3 regions of the Kitasatospora sp. NPDC004723 genome follow, and region 3 is predicted to be linked to each of the others. Evidence: riboswitches for the same ligand, from Rfam matches in the RefSeq annotation. Region 3 holds a riboswitch; each other region holds the start of a gene.
What was found. A riboswitch is a leader RNA that binds a small molecule or an ion and turns the genes downstream of it on or off. The one in region 3 is predicted to bind cobalamin.
Positions count from the first base shown of each region.

Region 1: it holds a riboswitch for cobalamin, as region 3 does, so the genes downstream of both, ABZW10_RS33320 (cobalamin biosynthesis protein) here and ABZW10_RS04050 (prenyltransferase/squalene oxidase repeat-containing protein) in region 3, are expected to answer to the same signal.
Region 2: it holds a riboswitch for cobalamin, as region 3 does, so the genes downstream of both, ABZW10_RS07285 (ABC transporter substrate-binding protein) here and ABZW10_RS04050 (prenyltransferase/squalene oxidase repeat-containing protein) in region 3, are expected to answer to the same signal.

Region 1 is NZ_JBEXJT010000053.1:32,281-39,665, reverse strand. Features, by position in the region: gene ABZW10_RS33330 (putative cobaltochelatase) at 1-1,013, opposite strand, end outside; gene ABZW10_RS33325 (cobyric acid synthase) at 1,010-2,548, opposite strand; gene ABZW10_RS33320 (cobalamin biosynthesis protein) at 2,545-3,531, opposite strand; cobalamin riboswitch at 3,565-3,777, opposite strand; gene ABZW10_RS33315 (alpha/beta fold hydrolase) at 4,000-5,115, shown strand; gene ABZW10_RS33310 (hypothetical protein) at 5,535-6,809, shown strand; gene ABZW10_RS33305 (CDP-alcohol phosphatidyltransferase family protein) at 6,889-7,385, opposite strand, start outside.
Region 2 is NZ_JBEXJT010000004.1:167,550-174,934, forward strand. Features, by position in the region: gene ABZW10_RS07280 (helix-turn-helix transcriptional regulator) at 377-1,495, opposite strand; cobalamin riboswitch at 1,619-1,824, shown strand; gene ABZW10_RS07285 (ABC transporter substrate-binding protein) at 1,877-2,890, shown strand; gene ABZW10_RS07290 (iron chelate uptake ABC transporter family permease subunit) at 2,887-3,966, shown strand; gene ABZW10_RS07295 (ABC transporter ATP-binding protein) at 3,963-4,778, shown strand; gene ABZW10_RS07300 ((2Fe-2S) ferredoxin domain-containing protein) at 4,775-5,515, shown strand; gene ABZW10_RS07305 (hypothetical protein) at 5,612-5,863, opposite strand; gene ABZW10_RS07310 (NAD-dependent epimerase/dehydratase family protein) at 5,901-6,956, shown strand; partial or broken gene ABZW10_RS07315 (glycosyltransferase family 2 protein) at 7,133-7,385, shown strand, end outside.
Region 3 is NZ_JBEXJT010000002.1:217,709-225,093, reverse strand. Features, by position in the region: gene ABZW10_RS04060 (hypothetical protein) at 1-305, shown strand, start outside; gene ABZW10_RS04055 (flagellar hook-length control protein FliK) at 405-869, opposite strand; gene ABZW10_RS04050 (prenyltransferase/squalene oxidase repeat-containing protein) at 899-1,960, opposite strand; cobalamin riboswitch at 2,062-2,206, opposite strand; gene ABZW10_RS04045 (enoyl-CoA hydratase) at 2,353-3,081, opposite strand; gene mmsB (3-hydroxyisobutyrate dehydrogenase) at 3,126-4,010, opposite strand; gene ABZW10_RS04035 (enoyl-CoA hydratase/isomerase family protein) at 4,007-5,080, opposite strand; gene ABZW10_RS04030 (acyl-CoA dehydrogenase family protein) at 5,080-6,228, opposite strand; gene ABZW10_RS04025 (CoA-acylating methylmalonate-semialdehyde dehydrogenase) at 6,225-7,385, opposite strand, start outside.

The DNA of each region.
Region 1 (7,385 bases), on a different contig from region 3:
TCGGCGTGCTCCTCCAGCACCCGGTCCAGCTGCTCCTCGTCCAGCCCGGGCGCGTCGAAGGGATTGCGCCGGCGGCGGTGCGGCAGCGCCAGCTGGGCGGCCTTGCGGACGTCCTCGGCCAGCACCTCGGTGCGCCCGGACCAGGCGGCCAGCGCGACGGCGGTGCGCGCCATCACGATGTCCGCGCGCAGCCCGTCCACCTCGAACGCCGCGCAGACGGCGGTGATCTGGCGCAGCGCCGTGTCGGTCAGCTCCACCTGCGCCAGCAGCTCGCGCGCGGCGGTGATCCGGTCCGCCAGCGCGCGCTCGTCCGCGGCGAAGCGGGCGGCGAAGGCGGCCGGGTCGGCGTCGTAGCCGAGCCGGCGGCGCACCACCTCGGCGCGCTCCGCCGGATCGCGGGTCGCGGCGATCTCCACCGTCAGGCCGAACCGGTCGAGCAGCTGCGGCCGCAGCTCGCCCTCCTCCGGGTTCATCGTGCCGACCAGCAGGAAGCGCGCCGCGTGCCGCACCGAGACGCCCTCGCGCTCGACGTAGGAGCGGCCCATCGCGGCGGCGTCCAGCAGCAGGTCCACCACGTGGTCCTGGAGCAGGTTCACCTCGTCGATGTAGAGCACGCCGCGGTGCGCCTGGGCGAGCAGGCCCGGCTCGTAGGCCTTGACGCCCTCGGCGAGCGCCCGCTCCAGGTCCAGCGAGCCGACGATGCGGTCCTCGGAGACGCCGACCGGCAGCTCGACCAGCCGGGCGGGGCGCTCGGAGACCGGGGCGCCGGCGTGCGCGCCGTCCGGGCACTGCGGGTCCGGCGCCGCCGGGTCGCAGGCGAAGCGGCAGCCGTCGACGGTCGCGATGGACGGCAGCAGCCCGGCCAGCGCGCGCACCATGGTCGACTTGGCGGTGCCCTTCTCACCGCGCACCAGCACCCCGCCGACCGCCGGGGAGACGGCGTTCAGCAGCAGGCCGAGCCGCAGGTCGGCCATGCCGACGATCGCGGTGAACGGGTAACGGACGTCACTCATGCAGTCTCCCCAGGGGCCCCGGGCGGAAGGAACGGCAGCGATCCGGCCGCCGGCACCCCGCCCTCGATCAGCTTCCACAACGCGTCGGTGTCCGCGTGCTCCTCGATCAGCTCGCCCAGCCGGTCCAGCCGGGCCTCCCGCGCGTCGGCGAACGAGGTGTCCGGCGCGGGGACGAAGGCCCGGCCGGCGGCCTGCGCGACGTCGCGCAGCAGCGCCCGCCGGAAGCCGTCGTTCTCCAGCGCGCCGTGCCAGGTGGTTCCCCACACCTGGCCCACCCGGCAGCCGTCCAGGCCGTGTCCGTGGCCATCGGAGATGAACGGCTCCCCGCCGTCCACCGCGACGACGCCGTGATGGATCTCGTAGCCCTCGACCCGCTCCCCGTACGCCTCGCCGACCGGCCGGCCGAGCACCTTCTCCGCGCCGAACCGCACCCGCGTCGGCAGCAGCCCGAGGCCGTCCACCGCGCCCGCCTTCGACTCGACCTCGTCCACGATCGAGCGCGCCAGCATCTGGTAGCCGCCGCAGACGCCGAGCAGCGGCCGCCCGGCCGCCGCCCGCGCCTTGAGCACCGGTTCGAGGCCGCGCTCGCGCAGCCAGCCGAGGTCGGCGACGGTGGACCGGGTGCCGGGCAGCACGACGAGGTCGGCGTCGGCCAGCTCCTCCGGCCGGGTGGCCCAGCGGACCAGTACGCCGGGCTCCTGGGCGAGCGCGTCCAGGTCGGTGAAGTTGGACAGCCGGGGGAAGCGCAGCACGGCCACCCGCAGCACGTCCGCGCCGAGCGGGCCGCGCGCGGCGGTCCGGTCGACGACGGTGGACAGGTCGAGCGAGTCCTCGGCGTCCAGCCACAGGTCCGGCAGCATCGGCAGGGTGCCGAGCACCGGACGGCCGGTCAGCTCGCGCAGCATCTCCAGCCCGGGGGCGAGCAGCCGCGCGTCGCCGCGGAACTTGTTGACGAACCAGCCCGCCACGTGCCGCTGGTCCTCCGCCGACAGCAGCGCCAGCGTCCCGTACATCGCGGCGAACACGCCGCCGCGGTCGATGTCGCCGACCACGACGACCGGCAGCCCGGCGGCGGTGGCCAGGCCCATGTTGGCGATGTCGCGGTCGCGCAGGTTGATCTCGGCGGGCGAGCCCGCGCCCTCGCAGACCACCACGTCGAAGCGGGCGCGCAGGTCCGCCAGGCACTCCAGGGCGCGTTCCAGCAGCACCGGCTTGCGCTCGCGGTAGTCCAGCGCGCCGACCTCGGCGACCGGACGGCCCAGCAGGACCACCTGGCTGCGGCCGTCGGCGCCGGGCTTGAGCAGCACCGGGTTCATCGCCGCCTCCGGCTCGACCCGGGCCGCCTGGGCCTGCATCGCCTGGGCGCGGCCGATCTCGGCGCCGTCCGCGGTGACGAAGGAGTTCAGCGACATGTTCTGCGCCTTGAACGGCGCGACCGCGACTCCCTGCCGGGCCAGCCAGCGGCAGATGCCCGCGGTGACCACGCTCTTGCCGGCGTCCGAGGTCGTCCCGGCGACCAGCAGTGCCTTGCTCATGCCCTGCCCCTCCGCATCCCGTCCAGGGCCGCCCGGAGCAGCACGTGCCCGGCGACCGTCGTACCCAGGGCCAGCGCGCCCACCCGTCGGGAGAGCACGCAGGCCCGCTCGATGTCGTCCACCCCGACGGGGCGCAGCTCCCGGCCCAGCACGGGACGGTGCTCGACCCTCTCGCCGTACCGGAGCGTGCCGCCGAGGCGTACGCCCACCGCGCCGGCGAAGGCCGACTCGGCCTGGCCGGCGTTCGGGCTGGGGTGCGCCGAGCCGTCGCGCCGCCAGACCCGCCAGGCGGTGCGCGGTTCGGGGGCGGCGGCCACCGCCAGCAGCGCGGTCAGCCGCGCGCCGGGCCAGCCGGCCACGTCGTCCAGCCGTGCCGAGGCCCAGCCGAACCGGGCGTAGCGGGGCGAGCGGTGACCGACCATCGCGTCCAGGGTGTTCACCGCGCGGAACGCCAGCAGGCCCGGGGTGCCCGCGAGACCGCCCCAGACCAGGGCGTTGACCACGGCGTCGGCGGTGTTCTCGGCCACCGACTCGACGACCGCGCGGGCCAGCTGCGGCCCGTCCAGCGCGCTCGGGTCGCGCCCGCACAGGTGCGGCAGCCGCTCCCGGGCCGCCGTCAGGTCGCCGGCCGCCAGCGAACGGCCGATGGTGCGGGCCTCCCGGGTCAGCGAGGTGCCGCCGAGCACCGTCCAGGTCGCGGCGGCGGCGAGGGCGGCCCGGCCGAGCGGACGGTGGGCCAGCAGCCGGTCGGCGGCGAGCGCGCCGGCCGCGACGGTGCCCACGGCGACGGCGGTGAAGGCGGCTCCGGCGGCGCGGTGGTCGCGCCAGAGCCGGCGTTCCAGCCGGCCGGCGGCGGAACCGAAGCCGGCCACCGGGTGGCCGCGGCGCGGGTCGCCGAAGCGGGCGTCGGCCAGGAAGCCGGCGACGGCGCCGGCGCCGAACACGGTGGCCCGGCACAGCGGGCGCACGGCAGGGCGCAGCATCGCGTGCGTGTCCTCACTCAGGGTCCGCGCCCTGGATCGACGAACCGGGGGCGAGAGTCTCCTGGCTTCCGGGTCGAACGCACACCCCGGGCCTTCCAGCGGCTTCTGACGGCCCGCCGTGGCGTGTTCCGGTCGTGCTCCCCGGTGACAGTGGCGGGACCGCGCCGGACTCGCACCGGCTTCCTCTGCATGCCTCCGTATTGGCTGAAGGATCCCATCACGGGCCCGAACCGGGAGTCAACCGAGGTCGCGGCGGGTGTTGGTCACACCTCGGGCGCCCCCGTCATGCCAGTGTGATTTTCCTCCCGGAACAACCCGTACGGCCGTGTCCTACTGGCTTCCCTGCGCCCGCGCGGGTGGACTGAGGGGTGGGTCCGGGCAGCGGTCCGGACAGCGGACCGGACGCCGAGCCGGACCACCGAGCCAGACACGACCACCGAGCCAGACACCGAGCACCGGGGAGCGAGTATGCGTTGGGGAATCGCGGCCACCGTGGCGGCCGCCGCCGTCGGCACCGGGGCCGCCGTGCTGGTGATCGGCCGCCGGGCGTCCGAGCGGATGGTCCGCCCGGCCGAGGAGGCCCGCGCCCGCAGCGGCCCGGTGCTCGTCCGCGGTCTCGGCGCCGGCGAGGCCACCTTCACCCGCACCCCCGTGAGCGAGCGTCCCGGCCGCTGGGCGGTCGAGTGGGGCGAGGACGGCCACGCGGTCGTCGAGGAGGTCCTGCACCGCGACGGGCAGGGCGTCACCCGCCGCCTGGTGCGCGCCGACCGCGGCACCCTCACCCCCGGCACCGAGGTCCGCTTCACCCCCCGGGTCCACCTCGGCGACCCGGGGCAGGCGCTCGGCCTGCCGTTCGCCGAGACCGCCGTCGAGGGCGAGCTCGGCGCGATGCCCGCCTGGCGGCTGGACGGCAAGCGCGGCACTTGGGTGGTCCTGGTGCACGGCCCCGGCGCCGACCGCGCGCAGACCCTGCCCGTCCTGTCCGAGCTGCGACGCCTGGGCCTGCCCGTGCTCGCCGTCACCTACCGCGGCGACGCCGGCGCGCCCGCCTCCCCGGACGGCCTCGGCCACTTCGGCGAGACCGAGTGGCGGGACGTCGAGGCGGCGGTGCGCACCGCCCTGGACGCCGGCGCGGGCCGGGTCGTCCTCTACGGCTGGTCGCTCGGCGCCACGATGGTCCTGCACACCGCGGCCCGCTCGGACCTCGCCCCCTCGATCAGCAGCCTCGTCCTGGACTCGCCGGTGCTGGACTGGCCGGCCACCGCCCGCCGGGACGCCGCCCGGGCCGGCTTCCGGGGCGCGGCGGCCGAACTCGGCGCGCTCGCGGCCGAGGGCCGCACCGGCGTGGATCTGGCCGACTTCGCCCGCCTGGCGGAGGGTGCCGACCTGCGGGTGCCCACCCTGGTGCTGCACGGCCCCGACGACCCGGTGGCCCCGTTCGCCGCGGCCGAGCGCCTCGCCCACCGCCGCCCGGACGTGGTCAACCTCCAGGCCTTCCCCGGCGGCGACCACGCCGCGCTGTGGAACACCGACCCGGACCGTTACGCCGAGACCCTCCGCCGCTGGCTCACGCCGTTCTGCTGACGCGCTTCCGCCCCCCCTCGCGGGTGGATTCCGAGGCGCACCCGTTCCGTGTGGCATGAACCCGCCACATAGATCAAGCCAGCCGGTTTGGCCTCTGTTGCCCGATCTTGTCGAGCCCCCGCGCCCCCCGTCCGCCCCCCGCGGACAACCGGATGTGACAGATGGCCGGTACAAGGGGAAGACTGCTCGACGTGACGTCTCGGAATCCGCGCGACCGTGATGCCCCGCTCCCGCCGACGATCGGTACCGGTGCGACGGTGACCCGTCTCCCCGGAACGGCCCACCGCACCGCCGGCGCCAGGCCGGGGGCCCCGGGCGTACCCCGCCGACGAGGCCCCGCCCCCGCACCCGGCCGTGGCCGGGTCCCCGTTCCGGAGGGCTTCCCCGCCCCCGCCGAACTCGCTCCGCTGGCCCGCCGCATGCTGGTCGACGCCGTCCGGATCGCCCGCTGGGCCGGCGATCTCGACGAGGTCGACAAGCGCGGCGAACTGCTGCCCGACGACGCCCGCGCCGCCGGCCGCGCGCTCGCCATGACGGTGGGCGCCGCTGCCAAGGCGTGGGGCCAGGCCCTGCTGGTCGGCCTGGTCGAGGCCCGGGACGGCGGCGCCGGCCCCGGCTGGCGCCTGCACGCCTGGGAGCACGACGACGAGGCGGTGGTCCGCGGCTGGTCGGCGCTGTTCGACGCCTGGACGCTGCTCGCCCCGGTCCCGCCCGCCGCCCTGCGCGGCGTCTTCGCGGTGCTCGCCGGGCAGGCCGTCGACCAGGCGCCGCAGCTGCTCTCCTTCCTCCATCTGGTGGACGGCCCGGTGGCCGACGCCGAGCTGCTGGAACTGCTGCGGCGCGGCCTGGACGAGCGCCGGGTCGGCGGCGGCGAGGGCACCTTCGGCCTCTCGCCCGTCCCGCACGCGGCCTCCGCCGTCTCCGCCGTGCGCGGCACCTGCCGCGAGCCGCAGATCGACACCCCGGCCTCGCCGGCCGACGTCGCCGCCGTCCTGGACTGGATGCTGGACGGCCTGGCCGCCGTCGGCGCGCTGGTCCGCCGGGACAACGCGGCCGAGCTCTCCCCGCTCGGGCACTGGGCGGTGCGGGCCAAGCTGGAGGAGATCTGCACCGTCGCGCAGACCGCCGCCGGCCACATCGAGCAGAGCGCGCTGGCGCTGCTGAGCGCCTGCGCCGACTACTCGCCGGGCCCGGCCCGCGCCGAGTACCGGGCCTGGCTGGCCGCCCGCCCGGCCGACCGGGCGGTGGCCGAGCTGCTGGAGGCCGCGCAGGGTGAGGACGCCCTGGTGCGCGGCCTGGCCTTCGAGGCGCTGCGGGTGGCCGGCGTGACCGCCGAGCAGGCCGTCCGGGCCGCCGTCGACGAGCCGGTGCTGCGCCCCTACGCGCTGCTCTGGCTGGCCGAGCGCTCGGACGAGGGGGTCTCCCCGGCCGATGTGCTGGGCGCGGAGGACGCCGCCTGGCTCTGGGTGGACACCGCCGCGGCCGTGCTCGACCACGGGGAGACGGACCTGCTCGTCGGCCACGTCGAGGGCGCCTCGGCCGGCGACCCGGTGCGGCTGTTCGCCCGGGCCCGGCAGTCCGGGCACCCGCGGGCGGCCTCGGTGCTGACCGCGGTCTCCGGCGTCCACCCGGACCCGGGGGTGGCCCGCGCGGCCCGCCGCTCGGCCTTCAGCGTCCACCGCGGCGGCGCGTAGCGCCCCCGAGTCCCGGACACGCGTAAGGGCCCGGCTCCCCGAGGGGAGCCGGGCCCTTACGCATGCCCAAGGGGGACCGTCAGCCGATCCGCGACTCCGCGCGGCGGGCCCGGACGTCGCCGACCTTCTGGCCCACCTTGCGGCGGATCACCAGCAGCGGCGCCATCGCGGCGAGTGCGATCTGCGCGAACGCGCCGATGTGCATCAGGTTGTCGCCGCCCGGCAGGCCGGTCGCCCAGGCCGCCAGGCAGCCGATCGAGACCACGATCCAGCAGAGCGTCGCGGTGGCCAGCAGGCCCTGCGGCTTCGGGTACTCGATCCGGCTGACCATCAGGTACGCCGCGCCGAAGATGGCGAGCAGACCGGGCAGGAACGGCGGGTCGAGCAGCACGATGGCGATCACCGTCATGGCGCCCATCGGGCAGGGCATGCCCTGGAACACCCCGGGTCGCATCTTGACGGCGGAGAAGCGGGCGAGCCGCAGCACCACCGCGAGCAGCACGGTCAGCGCGATCAGCGCCGACAGCCGGCTGTTGGAGCCGGGCGAGACCATGCCCCAGACCGCGACGAAGTAGG
Region 2 (7,385 bases), on a different contig from region 3:
CCCGGTCACCCTCGGGTGGCCGGGCCGTCCGGCGTTCGGGGTTCCTCGGCGGTACGGGAGGCAGGGCGGGGGTCTCGTCGGCCGGCGGGGACTCCGGGGTGAGGGGCGCGTGGCACGGGGCAGGAACTCCTCTGCCGGGAAGGTGTCATGGGTGCGGGGCGGACCCCGTCGCAGGGGCGGCGCCGGGACAGACCCTCCCATCCGGCGGCGACCGGTGACATCCCAGGTTTGCAGGGGGCGCGACGCCTCTTCCCTGTGGTAGGAGGACGACCTGCTGCGGACCGCTCAACGACCAAGCCCCAGGTCAGTGACCTGGGGCCCGCGTGCTGTCCGGGCGCGTGCCGGGTTCCGGGGCGGGACCGGCCGGGTGGGGGCGTCAGGCCGGGGGACGGCCGAGTCCGGCGGTGTACGGGGCCGCGAGGAGCGCGACGAGTTCGCGGCGGCTGCGGACGCCGGTCTTGGTGAAGGCCGACTTCAGGTGGTCCTGGACGGTGGCCGGGCTCAGGAAGAGCCGGTGGGCTATGTCCCTGGTGCTCAGGCCCCGTACTGCCTGGAGCACCACCTCCTGCTCGCGGGGGGAGAACCGGTGTGCCAGCAGGGACAGCGGGATGACGTCGACCGGGCTCGCGGGCTGGGCGACCAGGGCGACGCTGCCCCGCGGGCTCTGGTCGAGCAGCGAGGCGCGGACGGCGAGCCACTGGCCGCTGGGACGGCGCAGCCGGGCCCAGGCGTGGGCGCCCGCGTTCGCGGAGGGCACGTGGGTGCGGGCCCGCTCCGAGAGGTAGACCAGCGCGGTCGGTACTCCGGCGGGGCGGTACTGCGGCTCGGAGAGTTCCTCGAACAGCTGCCGGGCCCCGGAGTCCGCGGAGGTGAGCTGACCGGTGGGGCCGATGACGGCGACCCCGAGCCAGTACGGTCCGTCCTGCGGGTCCGCTCGGACGTCCTGTCCGTCAGGGCCGCCCGCGGCGGGCAGCGCATAGTCGCGAAGGGCGGCGGCCACCGCCCGGGCGGCCCGTTCGGCCAGTCTCTGCTCGCGCGCGCCGAAGGGCGCCGAACCGGCCTCGCGCATCAAGGCGGCGGCTCCCCACCGCCCGCCGCCGACGTCGAAGTTCATCCGCAGCTCGTCGCCCAGTCCGAACTCGGCGAGCAGCTCCCGGTAGCGCACGCTGCGTTCGGGGCGGCCACCGGTGGCGCGGTGGACGGTCTCCACGACGCGGCCGGCGGCCCGGATGTCGACGAACCGGGTGGTGTCGTCGGACCACATCTCCAACCGGATGGCGTGCTCGAAGGCGGTCGGCTGCAGGCCCTCGGCAACGGTGGAGGTCAGGAAGCCGGTGACCGGATCGGCCCCGTGCAGGCAGCCCGCTTCGGATCCGAGAGCGGGCCCGAGGACGGTGAGGAGCTGCCGGAAGAACTGTTCGAGCGGAAGCTTCGCCGCCGCCAGATCGTCGATCTCTCCCATCATGCGGCGTTCCCTGTCGCGGAATGAGGTCATCTCTTTACCATAGGGCCGAAGTTGGCGTACTCCCCACAGTCCTGGGACGTCGCCGGTCGCCACCGACCGAGGAAGTGCGGCAGTCGCGCCAGGTGCCGGCCGGCACCGACCTGACCACGCCTGATACCTTGCAATCGCCATGGTGTTCGGGAAACCGGTCTGAGTCCGGTGCGGCCCTCGCCACTGTTGCCGCGGAGTACCGCGGCCCTCGCTGACCGGCTCTGCCAGCGGTCAGGACCACTGGGCGGGCTGGAAGAGCCGCCCGGGAAGGTCGGCTGCGGTGTGTCGATGCGGAAGCCAGGAGACCGGCCACGGCGCGACATGTTCCACGAGGGTTTTGGAGAACACGTGCCCAGCGCTCTGCCGCGCCCGTTCCGATCCATGCGTTCCGCACGCCCCGCAGGCCCGACGCGTGTCGGCCGGACGGTCGCGGCCGTCCTGTTCACCGGCGTGCTCAGCGCCTGCGCGGGCGCCCCCGCGCCCGTCGCGTCCAGTGCGACGACCGGAAGTGCCGAGCCGGTCAGCGTGGACAACTGCGGGACCACCGTGACGGTCGGCGCTCCGCCCGACCGGCTGGTGACGCTCAACCAGGGTGCCACCGAGGTGGCCCTGGCCCTCGGCCTGCAGTCCCGCATGGCCGGCACCGCCTACCTCGACGACGCCGTCCCGGAGAAGTGGAAGGCGGCCTACGACTCCGTTCCGGTGCTCTCCAAGGGCTATCCGACCAAGGAGAAGCTCCTCGCGGCCCGTCCCGGCTTCCTGTACGCCTCCTACTCCAGCGCGTTCACCGACAAGGTCGCGGGCACCCGGGAGGAGCTGCGCGGCCAGGGCATCCCGTCGTACCTGTCCCCGTTCGGCTGCTCGGACAAGAGCCAGGTGCCGCCGACGACCTGGCAGGCGATGTGGGGCGAACTGAACGACGTCGCCAAGGTCTTCGGCGTCGCGGAGCGGGCCACCGAGATCCAGCGCCAGCAGGAGCAGCAGCTGGCCCGGTTCACGGCGGCGGCCGCGGGCAAGGACCTGAAGATCCTCTGGTTCGACTCCGACACCAAGACGCCCTACGTCGGCGCCGGCCACGGCGGACCTCAGCTCGTGCTCGACGCCGTGGGCGCCCGCAACGTCTTCGGCGACCTGCCCGGCAGCTGGCAGAACGTGAGCTGGGAGAAGGTCGTCGCCGCGGACCCGGACGCCATCGTGCTCGCGGACGCCGACTCGGACACGGCCCAGTCCAAGATCGACTACCTGGAGAACGACCCGGTGCTGAGCAGGCTCACCGCCGTGCAGCGCAAGGCCTTCGTGGTGGTGCCGTTCTCGGAGTCGACCCCCGGCGTGCGGCTCGCCGACGGCGCCGCCCGGGTGTCCGAGGGGCTGGCCGAGCTGCGCCCGGGTTCATGACCACCGCAGCCCGCAGCGCCGTACGGTCCGCCGGTCCGGGCCGCGCGGCGGCGGCCCTGGCCGTCGCCGCGGCCCTGCTGCTGACCACCGTGCTCCTCGGCCTGGCCGTGGGCTCGCACCACGAGCCGGTCCGGACGGTGATCGATGTCGTGGTGCGCCGTCTCGGGCTGGGCGACCCGCAGGTGACGCTGCTCGACGACCAGATCGTCTGGCAGCTGCGGCTGCCCCGGGTCCTGGGAGCGGCCGCCACCGGCGCCGGCCTCGCGGTCTGCGGCGCGGTGTTGCAGACGCTGACCGGCAACGACCTGGCCGATCCCTTCCTGCTCGGGATCTCGGACGGAGCCGCCGCCGGCGCGGTCACCGTGATCGTGCTCGGCGTCGGCGTGTCCGGCGCCGTGGGCACCGGCGCGGTGGCGACGGCGGCCTTCGCCGGTGCCCTGATCGCCGCCGTCGTCGTGCTGGCACTGGCCGGCGCGCGCACCCGGTCGCTGCCGACCACCCGGACCGTGCTCGCCGGCATCGCCGTGGGACAGATGTGCGGGGCCTACACCTCGTTCGTCGTGCTGGTCCTCGGGGACCGCAACGCGGCGCGCGGTGTCATGGAGTGGACGCTGGGCTCGGTCGCCGGCGTGCGGTGGCCCACCGCCGTCTTCCTGACCGCGGTCGCGCTGGCGGGTGTCACGGTCCTGGCCTCCTCGGCCCGCGACCTGGACGCCTTCGCCTTCGGCGAGACCGCCGCCCGCTCCCTCGGCGTCCACGTCGAGCGCACCCGCTGGCTCCTCGTCGCCACCGCCGCGCTGGTGACCGCGTGCCTGGTCGCCAGCACCGGCGTCATCGGCTTCCTCGGCCTGGTCGTACCGCACGTGGTCCGGCTCGTCTGCGGCCCGCGCCACGCCCTCCTGCTGCCCGTGTCGGCGCTGGTGGGCGCTTCCCTCCTGGTGGGCAGCGACATCGTGGCGCGCTCGGTCCTCCCCGACCGGGAGATCCCCGTCGGCGTCATCACGGCCGGGCTCGGAGCGCCCTTCTTCGCCTGGCTGCTGTGGCGCCAGGGGCGGGCCGACGGGAGCGGTCAGTGACGGCGACGCCCGCCGGGCTGCGCGCGGAGGGACTTCGTGTGCGCATCGGCGGAGCCACGCTGCTCGACGAGGTCTCGCTCGCGTTCGCCCCCGGCCGGGTCACCGGTCTGCTCGGACCCAACGGCGCCGGGAAGACCACCTTGCTGCGCGCGGTCTCCGGACTGACCCGGCCGAGCGCGGGACGGGTCCTCCTGGACGGCGAGGACCTCCACGCGCTCACGGCCCGCCGGCGAGCACGCCAGGTGGCCTTCATGGAGCAGCAGGCGGACACCCGGCTGTCGCTGTCGGCCCGTCAGGTCATCGACCTCGGACGCACCCCGCACCGCGGCCGCTGGCCCGTGCCGGCGGACGCCGCCGCCGACGCCCACGAGCGGGCGGTGTTCGCCGGTGCCGTCGCGGCGGCCGATGTCGGCCACCTGCTCGACCGGTCCTGGCCGACATTGTCGGGCGGCGAGCGCCAGCGGGTCCAGCTCGCGCGGGCGCTGGTGCAGGAGCCCGGGGTGCTCCTGCTCGACGAGCCCACCAACCACCTCGACCTGCGCCACCAACTCGCCTTCCTCGGCACCGTGCGCGGGCTGGGCATCACCACGGTGGCCGCGCTGCACGACCTCGAACTCGCCGCCGCCTACTGCGACGAGGTCGCCGTCCTGCTCGACGGCCGGCTGGTCGCCCACGGGCCCGGCTCCGACGTGCTCACCTCGTCGATGATCGCGGACGTCTACGGCGTCGACGCCACCGTGGAACGACACCCCCGGCACGACCGACCGCACATCCGGTGGAACGGACTGCTCCACGAAAGGACAGCACCATGACCTCCCCGGTCCCGGGCGCCCCCGCCCGCCGCAGCGCCGTGCTCCTGGTCGGCATGTCGGCCGGGGAGGCCGTGCGCCGTGACGAACTTCTCCGCACGGCCGCCTCGCACCGGGCCTCGATCGCGTTCCTGCAGCAGGCGGACCCCTCCCTGTCGGCCGAGCTGACCAGGCTGGCCGACGCGGGCGCCGCGACCGTGGTCGTGATCGGCGTCCGCCTCGCGGCGTCCGGCCCCGCCCAGTCCTGGCTGCGGCGGATCGCCGCGTACTGGTGGCGCGAACGCGCGGGCCACCGCCCCGAACTCCTCGTCGCGACCCGCCTCGCCGACTCGCCGGACGCGGTCGCCACCGTGGCCGCGGCGACGAAGGCCATCACCGGCGAGGAGCCCGGCCTCACCTCCGCGGCCTGGGAGGACGTCCCCGGTCACCGGCACCAGGTCCTGGTGTGCCGCGGCCCGCGTTGCACGGCCAAGGGCGCGGAGGAGGGGCTACGCGCCCTGGTACAGAAGCTGACCGAACAGGGCCTCGGCGACGACGACGTGCTCGTCACCCAGACGGGGTGCCAGTTCCCCTGCAACCAGGCCCCCGTCGTCAGCGTCCAGCCGGACGACATCTGGTACGGGAGGATCGACCCGGCCGCCGCCGGCCGCATCGTCACCGAACACCTCGCCGACGGCCGACCGGTGGAGTCCCACCGGCTCCCCCGCCACAAGAGGGAGCAGGCGGACCACCACGGCTGATCGCGATCACCAGGATCGGGGCGAACTCCATGACCGGCTCACCGCGATCCACCCGCGCCGACCTGCGCAGCCAGGCAGACGGCGGCGCGGAGGGGCTCACGCGATCGGGGACCGCCAGTGCGCGGTGGAGCTGACGACGACGATGCCGACGCCGCCGTGCCGCTGACCGGGTTCGCCGGCGAGGCGGGCGATGGCCTCGGCGTCGGTGACGCGCCGGCGGTCGCGGCCGGTGAGCCGGACGAGAACCGCCCCGCTCCACCCGTCCCCGCCGTGCTGCCGAGCACCGGCCGCCGTTACGGGGCGGGCGGTACCCGCGTCCTGCCGATCAGTGACACCGTCCCGTGTCACCGGGCCGCGGATCCGATCGGCCGCTAGCGTCGGCGGCATGAGAATCCTGGTCACCGGCGGCGCCGGCTTCATCGGCGCCGCCGTGGTACGAGCCCTGGTCGCGGCCGGACACCGCGTGCGTGTCCTGGACGCCCTGCTGCCCGCGGTCCATCCGACCGGGAGGGCGCCCGCGCTGCCCGCGGATGCCGACTTCCGGCGCGGTGACGTCCGGGACGCGGCGACCGTCGAGGAGGCGCTCGCCGGGGTGGACGCGGTCTGTCACCAGGCGGCGATGGTCGGCCTGGGACTGGACCTCCAGGACGCACCGCAGTACGTCGGCTGCAACGACCTCGGTACGGCGGTGGTGCTGGCCGCGATGGTGCGGACCGGCGTCCGGCGGCTGGTCCTGGCCGGATCCATGGTGGTCTACGGGGAAGGGCGCTACCACTGTGCGAAGCACGGCGAGGTGGCACCGGGGCCGCGGCGGCCCGCCGATCTGGACGCCGGACGGTTCGAGCCGCCCTGCCCGGTCTGCGGTGCCCCCCTGCGGCCGGGCCTGGTCGCGGAGAGCGCACCGGCCGATCCGCGCAGCGTCTACGCGGTGACCAAGCTCGGGCAGGAACACCTCTGCGCTGCCTGGGCACGTGTCTGCGGAGGAACCCTGCTGACGCTGCGTTACCACAACGTGTACGGCCCCGGGATGCCGCGCGACACCCCGTACGCGGGGGTGGCGTCGCTCTTCCGGTCGGCCCTCGCCCGGGGCGAGGCGCCCCGGGTCTTCGAGGACGGCGGCCAGCGCCGGGACTTCGTCCACGTCGACGACGTCGCCGCCGCGAACCTCGCGGCGCTGGCGGCCGTGGGTGACCGGCCGCCGGGCAGCGTCCGGGCGTACAACGTGGGCAGCGGCGAGGTGCGCACCGTCGGTGAGATGGCGGCCACGCTGGCTTCGGCCTACGGCGGTCCGGCGCCGACGGTGACGGGCGAGTACCGGCTCGGCGACGTGCGGCACGTCACCGCCGACTCGAACCGGCTGCGCGCCGAGCTGGACTGGCTGCCTCGTGTGCCGTTCGACCAGGGCATGGCGGACTTCGCCGCCGCACCGCTGCGGGTCTGAGGCCGGCTCCGGCGGGCGGCAGGGCGTTCCCCGGGCAGCAACCGTCCGTCACGCTGTCCACGCGGTCACGCCCGGGTGGCCACGACGGTGCCCGGGTGGGCCGTCGGCGGGACGTTCGGCTTCCGCGAGGAAGCGGCACCACCATCCCGGGCCGGCACACCCTTAGCGTGGGCGGCGTGACCTCCGTTACCCCTCGTTCATCCGGTGTCGACGTCATCCTGCCCTGCCTCGACGAGGCCGAGGCACTGCCCTGGGTGCTCGGGCGCGTCCCTCCGGGCTGGCGGGCGATCGTCGTGGACAACGGTTCGCAGGACGGCTCGGCCGAAGTCGCCCGATCGCTGGGAGCGACCGTGGTCGAGGAGTTCCGGCGCGGATTCGGCGCCGCCTGTCATGCCGGGCTCCTCGCCGCCACCGCCGAGCTGGTCTGCT
Region 3 (7,385 bases):
GGCTCGCCCTGGTCGTCGACGACGGCACCGGCGCGCTCAAGGTCTGCGCCGTCACCGTCAACCCGACCGGCACCACCGCGACGCTCGGCGACGTCCTCGACGCGGCCGCCACCGCCACCCCGGGCGGTTGCGTCACCGCCGTCACCCCCGCCACCGGCGGCGGGACGATCACCGCGCTCAACGGCACCGCCAACAGCGGCTCCTCCACCTGGAAGGTCAGCCTGGACGGCGCCACCGCCACCGCCGCCACCCGGGCCACCACCGTCCACGTGGGCGACACCGTCTCGCTGCGCTTCGGCAGCTGATCCGGGACCGGCCGCGCCGGACGGCCTGACCACCCCTGGAACCGCCGGTGCCCCGGTCTCCGTCGCGGAGGACCGGGGCACCGGCTGTGCGAACGGGTGTCAGGGCGCCGTGATACCCGGCTGTGCACCCGCGCCGAAGGCCCAGCCCTCGACATCGCCGGGGGCCGGGTTGTAGCTGCCGGCGCCGAGGCTGCTGTACGACCAGGGTCCGCCGTGCTGGGCGTGCCAGTACGACCAGTACGCGCTGCCGGTGGGGTTGGTGCAGGTCGTCGGCAGGGCGTTGATGGTGCAGACGAAGCCGGGGTAGCGCGGGTGGAAGGTGTACGAGAAGCCGGCGCCGGTGAGCGCGGCGAGGCCGCTGGCCGGGTCGCCGGGCGCGCAGCCGGTCTGGATGCCGCCGCCGACGGCGGTGAAGTCGACCACGACGGTGACGCCGGTGGTGCCGGTGCAGGCGGCAGCCCGGGCCTCGGGAGCGTGCACGGCGCCGGCGCCGAGGAGGCTCACGGTCAGCGCTGCGACGGCGGCGAGCGAGCCGAGGGTGCGGCGGGTCAGGTGCTCGGTCATCAGGTCTCTCCTCGTGCGGTCGCGGGTGGTCAGGGGGTGGCGGGCGCGGCGCAGGCCAGGGTGGGCGCGTCCGGGCGCGCCCCGGCGGCGGAGAGGGTGGCCAGCGGGGTGCCGGCCAGGCCGAGGACGGCCTGGCCGGTCGCCCGGGCGGCGTTGCCAGAGTTGAAGCCGGAGGCGTCGTAGGCGACCGCGCCGCGCACGGCCGGGTCGGCGTCGCAGCGCTGCTGGAACGTGACCAGGCGGCTCCAGCCCTTGAGACCGGCGCCGAAGCGGGCGTTGGAGAGCAGCGCCTGGGTCGCGAGACCGGTGGAGTTGGCGTTGGACGTGGTGGACCCGGCGGCTGAGAAGCCGCCGTCGGCGTTCTGGTGGGCGGTCAGCCAGCCGAGCCCGGCGGCCGCCTTGGCCGCGCGGCCGGTGGCGGCGAGCGCCTGGACGGCGAGGGCGGTGGCGTCCGTGTCGCTCGTGCAGGCGGCCTGGCCGAAGGAGACCGGGAAGCCACCGTCCGCGCACTGGCTGCCGGCCAGGAAGTCGACGGCGGCGGCCGGGGCGCCACCGGGGGTGCGGTGCAAGGCGATCAGGGCGAGCGACTGGCCGAAGGCATTGCTGTAGTCGCCCCACTGGGAGCGGTCGGAGAAGCGGCCGCTCGGGGCCTGGAGCGAGCGCAGCCGGGCGGGCAGGTCGACGCCGCCGAACGCGGTCGGGTCCGCGCCGCGCACCTCCGCGGCGAGCAGCAGCTTGGCGGTGGCGCCCGCGTAGGCCTCGGTGGTGCCGTCGCCGAGGTAGCCGGCGAGGACGGCCGACTGCGAAAGCCAGGCGGTCGCCTTGGCGGCGGCGGTGTCCGCGCTGCGGGAGGCCGCGAAGGCCAGGACGGCGTCGATGGTGAGGCCCTGGTCGGGGTAGGCGGTGCCGTCGAAGACGGACTCGAAGTGGTCGCCGTCGACGAGCTGGCGGGCCAGCCATCCAGCTGCGGCGGCGTCCGGACGGATCGTGGGCGAGTCCGCCCCGACCGGTGCGGCGACCGCCGGAAGGGCAGTGGCAAAGGCGATGGCCGGTATCGCGAGGAGTCCGAGGGTCCGGCGGAGCGTGGTCACGAGGTTCCTTTCCGGGCCTGGACGCAGGGGCCCGGAGGGAGCGTCGGCGCGTGCTGGGGCAGCCCTCGGAGCTCCGGCCCGCAGACCACGACGGGAGGAGTGGACGACACATCTCCGCCGACGGGTACTCGGGCTCGCCGCCGACACGGGGTCGACGGCCTACCGTTGCGGGTCAGCGCCGGATTCGGACCGGCTTCCCCCGACGGCGGAGTCGGAACATGACGGACCATCATGACGAGGCGTGAAACGAGGGTCAAGAGCCCAGTACGACCAATCGCGGGAGGACCCGTCAGGTCGTCGACGACCGACCTCCGGGAAAAACCGGACCGGTCCCGGACGTCCCACGACCGTGGTGCGGCGCCCCTCTACCGGGCGCCGCACCACGGCGGGCGTCAGCGGTGGTTGAAGACCGCCGGGCGCTTCTCGGCGAAGGCCGCCATGCCCTCCTCCTGGTCGGCGGTGGCGAACGTGGCGTGGAAGAGCCGGCGTTCGAAGCGGACGCCCTCGGCGAGGGTGGTCTCGAAGGCGCGGTTGACGCTCTCCTTCATCATGATCGCCGCCGGGGCGGACATCGCGGCGACCTTCTCCGCCGTCGCCAGCGCTTCGGCGAGCAGCTCGCCCGCCGGGACGACGCGGGAGACCAGGCCGGCCCGTTCGGCCTCCTCGGCGCCCATCATCCGGCCGGTGAGGCACAGCTCCATCGCCTTCGCCTTGCCGACCGCCCGGGTGAGGCGCTGCGAGCCGCCGATGCCCGGGATGACGCCGAGCTTGATCTCCGGCTGGCCGAACTTCGCGGTGTCGGCGGCGAGCAAGATGTCGCAGAGCATCGCCAGTTCGCAGCCGCCGCCCAGTGCGTAGCCCGCGACGGCGGCGACGACCGGCTTGCGGAGACGGCCGAGCTCGTCCCAGGCGGCGAACCAGTCGCCGAGGTAGGCGTCGACGAACTCCAGCGACCGCATCTCCTTGATGTCCGCGCCGGCCGCAAAGGCCTTCTCGGATCCGGTGATCAGCAGGCAGCCGACCCCCGGGTCGCGGCCGAAGTCCCGTGCCGCAGCGATGACTTCGTTCATCAGCCTGGTGTTGAGCGCGTTCAGTGCCTCCGGGCGGGCGAGCGTAATCATCCCGACCCGACCCTTGCGCTCCACCCGGATCGTTTCGTAGTCGCTCACGCGTGCTTCTCCCTGAGAGTGGTGATGATCGCCGAGAAGTCCAGACCCGCGCCCTCGCCGGCGGCGAAGTCCGAGTACAGCTCCGCGGCCCTACTGGCGAGTTCCACAGGCACGGCGTGCGCGGTGGCGGCGTCGGCGGCGAGGCCGAGGTCCTTGGCCATCAGGGCGGCGGCAAATCCGGCCGCGTAGTCGCGGTTGGCGGGGCTGGCGGGCACCGGGCCCGGGACGGGGCAGTTGCTGGTGAGGGCCCAGCACTGGCCGGAGGCGGTGGAGGCGACGTCGTACAGCGCCTGGTGGCCGAGCCCGAGGCTCTCCCCGAGCACGAACGCCTCGCTGACCGCGATCATCGAGATCCCGAGGATCAGGTTGTTGCAGATCTTCGCAGCCTGCCCGGCGCCGGAGGCGCCGCAGTGCACGACCTTGCGACCCATCGCCGTGAGCACCGGTTCCACCGCGGCGAAGTCGGTGTCGTCGGCACCGACCATGAAGGTCAGGCTCGCGGCCTCGGCACCGGGCACGCCCCCGGACACCGGGGCGTCGACAGCCCGGTGTCCGGCGCTCCGGGCCAGGTCCGCAGCGACGCGCGCGTCCCCGACGGCGATGGTCGAGCAGTCGACGAACAGCGCGTCCCGCTTCGCGGTGACCAACTCCCGGTAGGTTTCCAGGACATGGCGACCGCTCGGCAGCATGGTGAGCACCACCTCCGCGTCCGCGGCGGCCTCGGCTGCCGTGGCGGCGATCCGGACGCCGTGCCCGGCCGCCCGGTCGAGGGCTTCCGGTACCAGGTCGTATCCGGTGACGGTGTGACCTGCCCTGACGAGGTTCGCGGCCATCGGGCCGCCCATGTTGCCGAGTCCGACGAAGGCGATGCGGTGGGTCACCAGCGCTCCAGGGGGGTGAGGTCGGCGAGGCCGAGTTCGCGGTCGCCCAGCGGGGCGAACCAGCTCTCCACGGTGGCGGTTTCGACGGCTTCCAGCGTGGCGGGGCTCCAGTGCGGCGCGCGGTCCTTGTCGATCACCTGGGCCCGGATCCCCTCGGCGAGGTCCGGTGCGCGGAGCGCGGCGCAGGAGGTGCGGTACTCCTGGTCGAGGACGGCCTCCAGCGGGCCGAGCGACCGGGCGCGGCGCAGGGCCGCCAGGGTCGCCTTCACCGCGGTGGGCGAGTTGGCGGTGATCCGGTCGGCGGCCTTCTTCGCCTCCGGCTCGCCGCTGTCGCCGAGCCGGGCGAGGATCTCCTCGACGGTGTCCGCCGCGTAGCAGTGGTCGATCCAGGCGCGCCGGCCCGCGAGCGGGGCGGGCGGAGCGGGTGCGACATGGCGGGTGAGGGCGTCGTGGACGGGCGCCCCGGCGAGGTCGTCGAGCAGGGCGGGCAGCCGCTCGGCGGGGACGAAGTGGTCGGCGAGGCCGCAGAGCAGGGCGTCACCGGCGCCGGCCGACCCCGCCGTGAGGGCCAGGTGGGTGCCGAGTTCGCCGGGCGCGAGGGCGAGCAGGTAGGTGCCGCCGACGTCGGGGACGAAGCCGATGCCGGCCTCCGGCATCGCGACCCGGGTGCTCTCGGTGACGATCCGGACGCTGCCGTGGGCGGAGACGCCGACCCCGCCGCCCATCACGATGCCGTTCATCATCGCCACGTAGGGCTTGGGGTAGCGGGCGATCCGGGCGTTGAGCCGGTACTCGTCGCGCCAGAAGTCCTCGACGGCTGCCGCGTCACCGCCGGTGGCGGCGCGGTGGATGGCGACGATGTCGCCCCCGGCGCAGAACGCCCGCTCGCCCGCACCGGTGATGACGACGGTGGCGACCCGGTCGTCGTGCTCCCACGCGTCCAGGGCGGCGGCGATCCGTCGCACCATGGCGTGGGTGAGGGCGTTGAGGGCTGACGGGCGGTTGAGGACGATCAGCCCGGCCCGCCCCTCGCGCCGGACCAGAACCTCGTCGGTGGTGCTGTCGCTCATCACGCGGCTCCGGTCAGGCCGCGGGCGACGATGACGCGCATGATCTCGTTGGTCCCTTCCAGGATCTGGTGCACCCGCAGGTCGCGGACGATCTTCTCGATGCCGTACTCCGCCAGGTAGCCGTAGCCGCCGTGGAGTTGGAGCGCCTGGTTGGCGACCTCGAAGCCGGTGTCGGTGGCGTGGCGCTTGGCCATCGCGCACAGCTGCGGCGCCCGGGCGTCCCCGCGGTCCAGGGCATCGGCGGCCCGCCGGACCAGGGCCCGGGCGGCCTCCAGTTCGGTGGCCATGTCGGCCAGCCGGAACTGGAGCGCCTGGGCATGGAGCAGTCGGGTGCCGAACGCCTCCCGCTCGGCGAGGAAGGCCACGGTCCGCTCCAGCGCGCTCTGGGCCCCGCCGAGCGAGCAGGCGGCGATGCCGAGCCGGCCGCCGTTGAGCCCGCTCATCGCGATCCGGAAGCCCTCCCCCTCCGCGCCGAGCAGCCGGTCGGCGGGCAGCCGCACCCCGTCCAGCAGCACCTGCCGGGTCGGCTGGGCGTTCCAGCCCATCTTCCGCTCGTTGCCGCCGAACGACAGCCCGGGGTCCTCCCGGTCCACCAGGAACGCCGAGATGCCCTGCGGTCCCGGGCCGCCGGTGCGGGCCATGACCAGGTAGACCTGGGAGGTTCCCGCGCCGGAGATGAACTGCTTGACGCCGTCCAGCACCCAGTTGTCGCCCTCGCGCACCGCGCGGGTGCTGAGCGCCGCCGCGTCGGATCCGGCATCCGGCTCGGTCAGGCAGTAGCTGGCCAGGTGCTCGGCCGAGCAGAGCGGGGGCAGCCGGCGCGAGCGCTGCCCGTCGGTGCCGTAGCGGTCGACCATCCAGACGACCATGTTGTGGATCGACAGGTAGGCCGCGATCGAGGGGCAGCCCGTGGCCAGCGCCTCGAAGGCCACCACCCCGTCCAGGCGGGTGAGTTCGGAACCCCCGGTGTCCTCGCGAGCGTAGACGCCGCCCAGACCGAGGTCCGCGGCCTTGCGCAGCACGTCCACCGGGAAGTGCTTGGCCTGGTCCCACTCCACCGCGTGCGGGGCGAGGTGCTCGTCGGCGAAGGCCCGGACGGCCCGGGCGACGGCTCGCTGTTCGTCGGTGAGATCGTGCACGGCGCTCAGCCCATCGTCGGGATGGTGAAGCTGGCGCCCTCCTTGACCCCGGAGGGCCAGCGCGAGGTCACCGTGCGGGTGCGGGTGTAGAAGCGGATCGAGTCCGGGCCGTGCTGGTTGAGGTCGCCGAACCCGGAGCGCTTCCAGCCGCCGAAGGTGTGGTAGGCGACCGGCACCGGGATGGGGACGTTGACGCCGACCATGCCGGTGTTCACCCGGCGGGTGAAGTCGCGCGCGGTGTCGCCGTCCCGGGTGAAGATGGCCACGCCGTTGCCGAACTCGTGCTCGCTGGGCAGGCGCAGCGCCTCCTCGTAGTCGGCGGCCCGGACGACCGTGAGCACGGGCCCGAAGATCTCCTCCCGGTAGATCCGCATGCCCGGTGTGACCCGGTCGAAGAGCGAGGCGCCGAGGAAGTAGCCGTCCTCGTGGCCCTCCAGCCGGAAGTCCCGTCCGTCGACGACGAGTTCGGCACCTTCCTGGACGCCGGCCTCCAGATAGCCGCGGACCCGATCCAGGGCATCGCGCCCGACCAGCGGTCCGAAGTCCGCCGCCGGGTCGTCGGATCGGCCGACCTTGAGCGCGCCGATCCGCTCCACCAGCTTGGCCACCAGCGCGTCGGCGGTCTCCTCCCCCACCGGCACCGCCACCGAGATGGCCATGCACCGCTCGCCCGCCGACCCGTAGCCGGCGCCGATCAGGGCGTCCGCGGCCTGGTCGAGGTCGGCGTCCGGCATGACGATCATGTGGTTCTTGGCGCCGCCGAAGCACTGCGCGCGCTTGCCGTGCGCGGCGGCCGTCGCGTAGACGTACTGCGCGACCGGGGTGGAGCCGACGAAACCGACCGCCTGGACGCGCGGGTCCTCCAGCAGGGTGTCCACGGCCTCCTTGTCACCGTTGACCACGTTGAGCACGCCCGGCGGCAGTCCCGCCTCCAGGAACAGCTCGGCGAGCCGCAGCGGCACCGAGGGGTCGCGCTCGGAGGGCTTGAGGACGAAGGCGTTGCCGCAGGCCAGCGCGGGCGCGGCCTTCCAGAGCGGGATCATCGCCGGGAAGTTGAACGGGGTGATGCCGGCAACGACGCCGAGCGGCTGGCGCATCGAGTACACGTCGATGCCGGTCCCGGCGTTGTCGGTGAACTCGCCCTTCAGCAGGTGCGGGATCCCGGC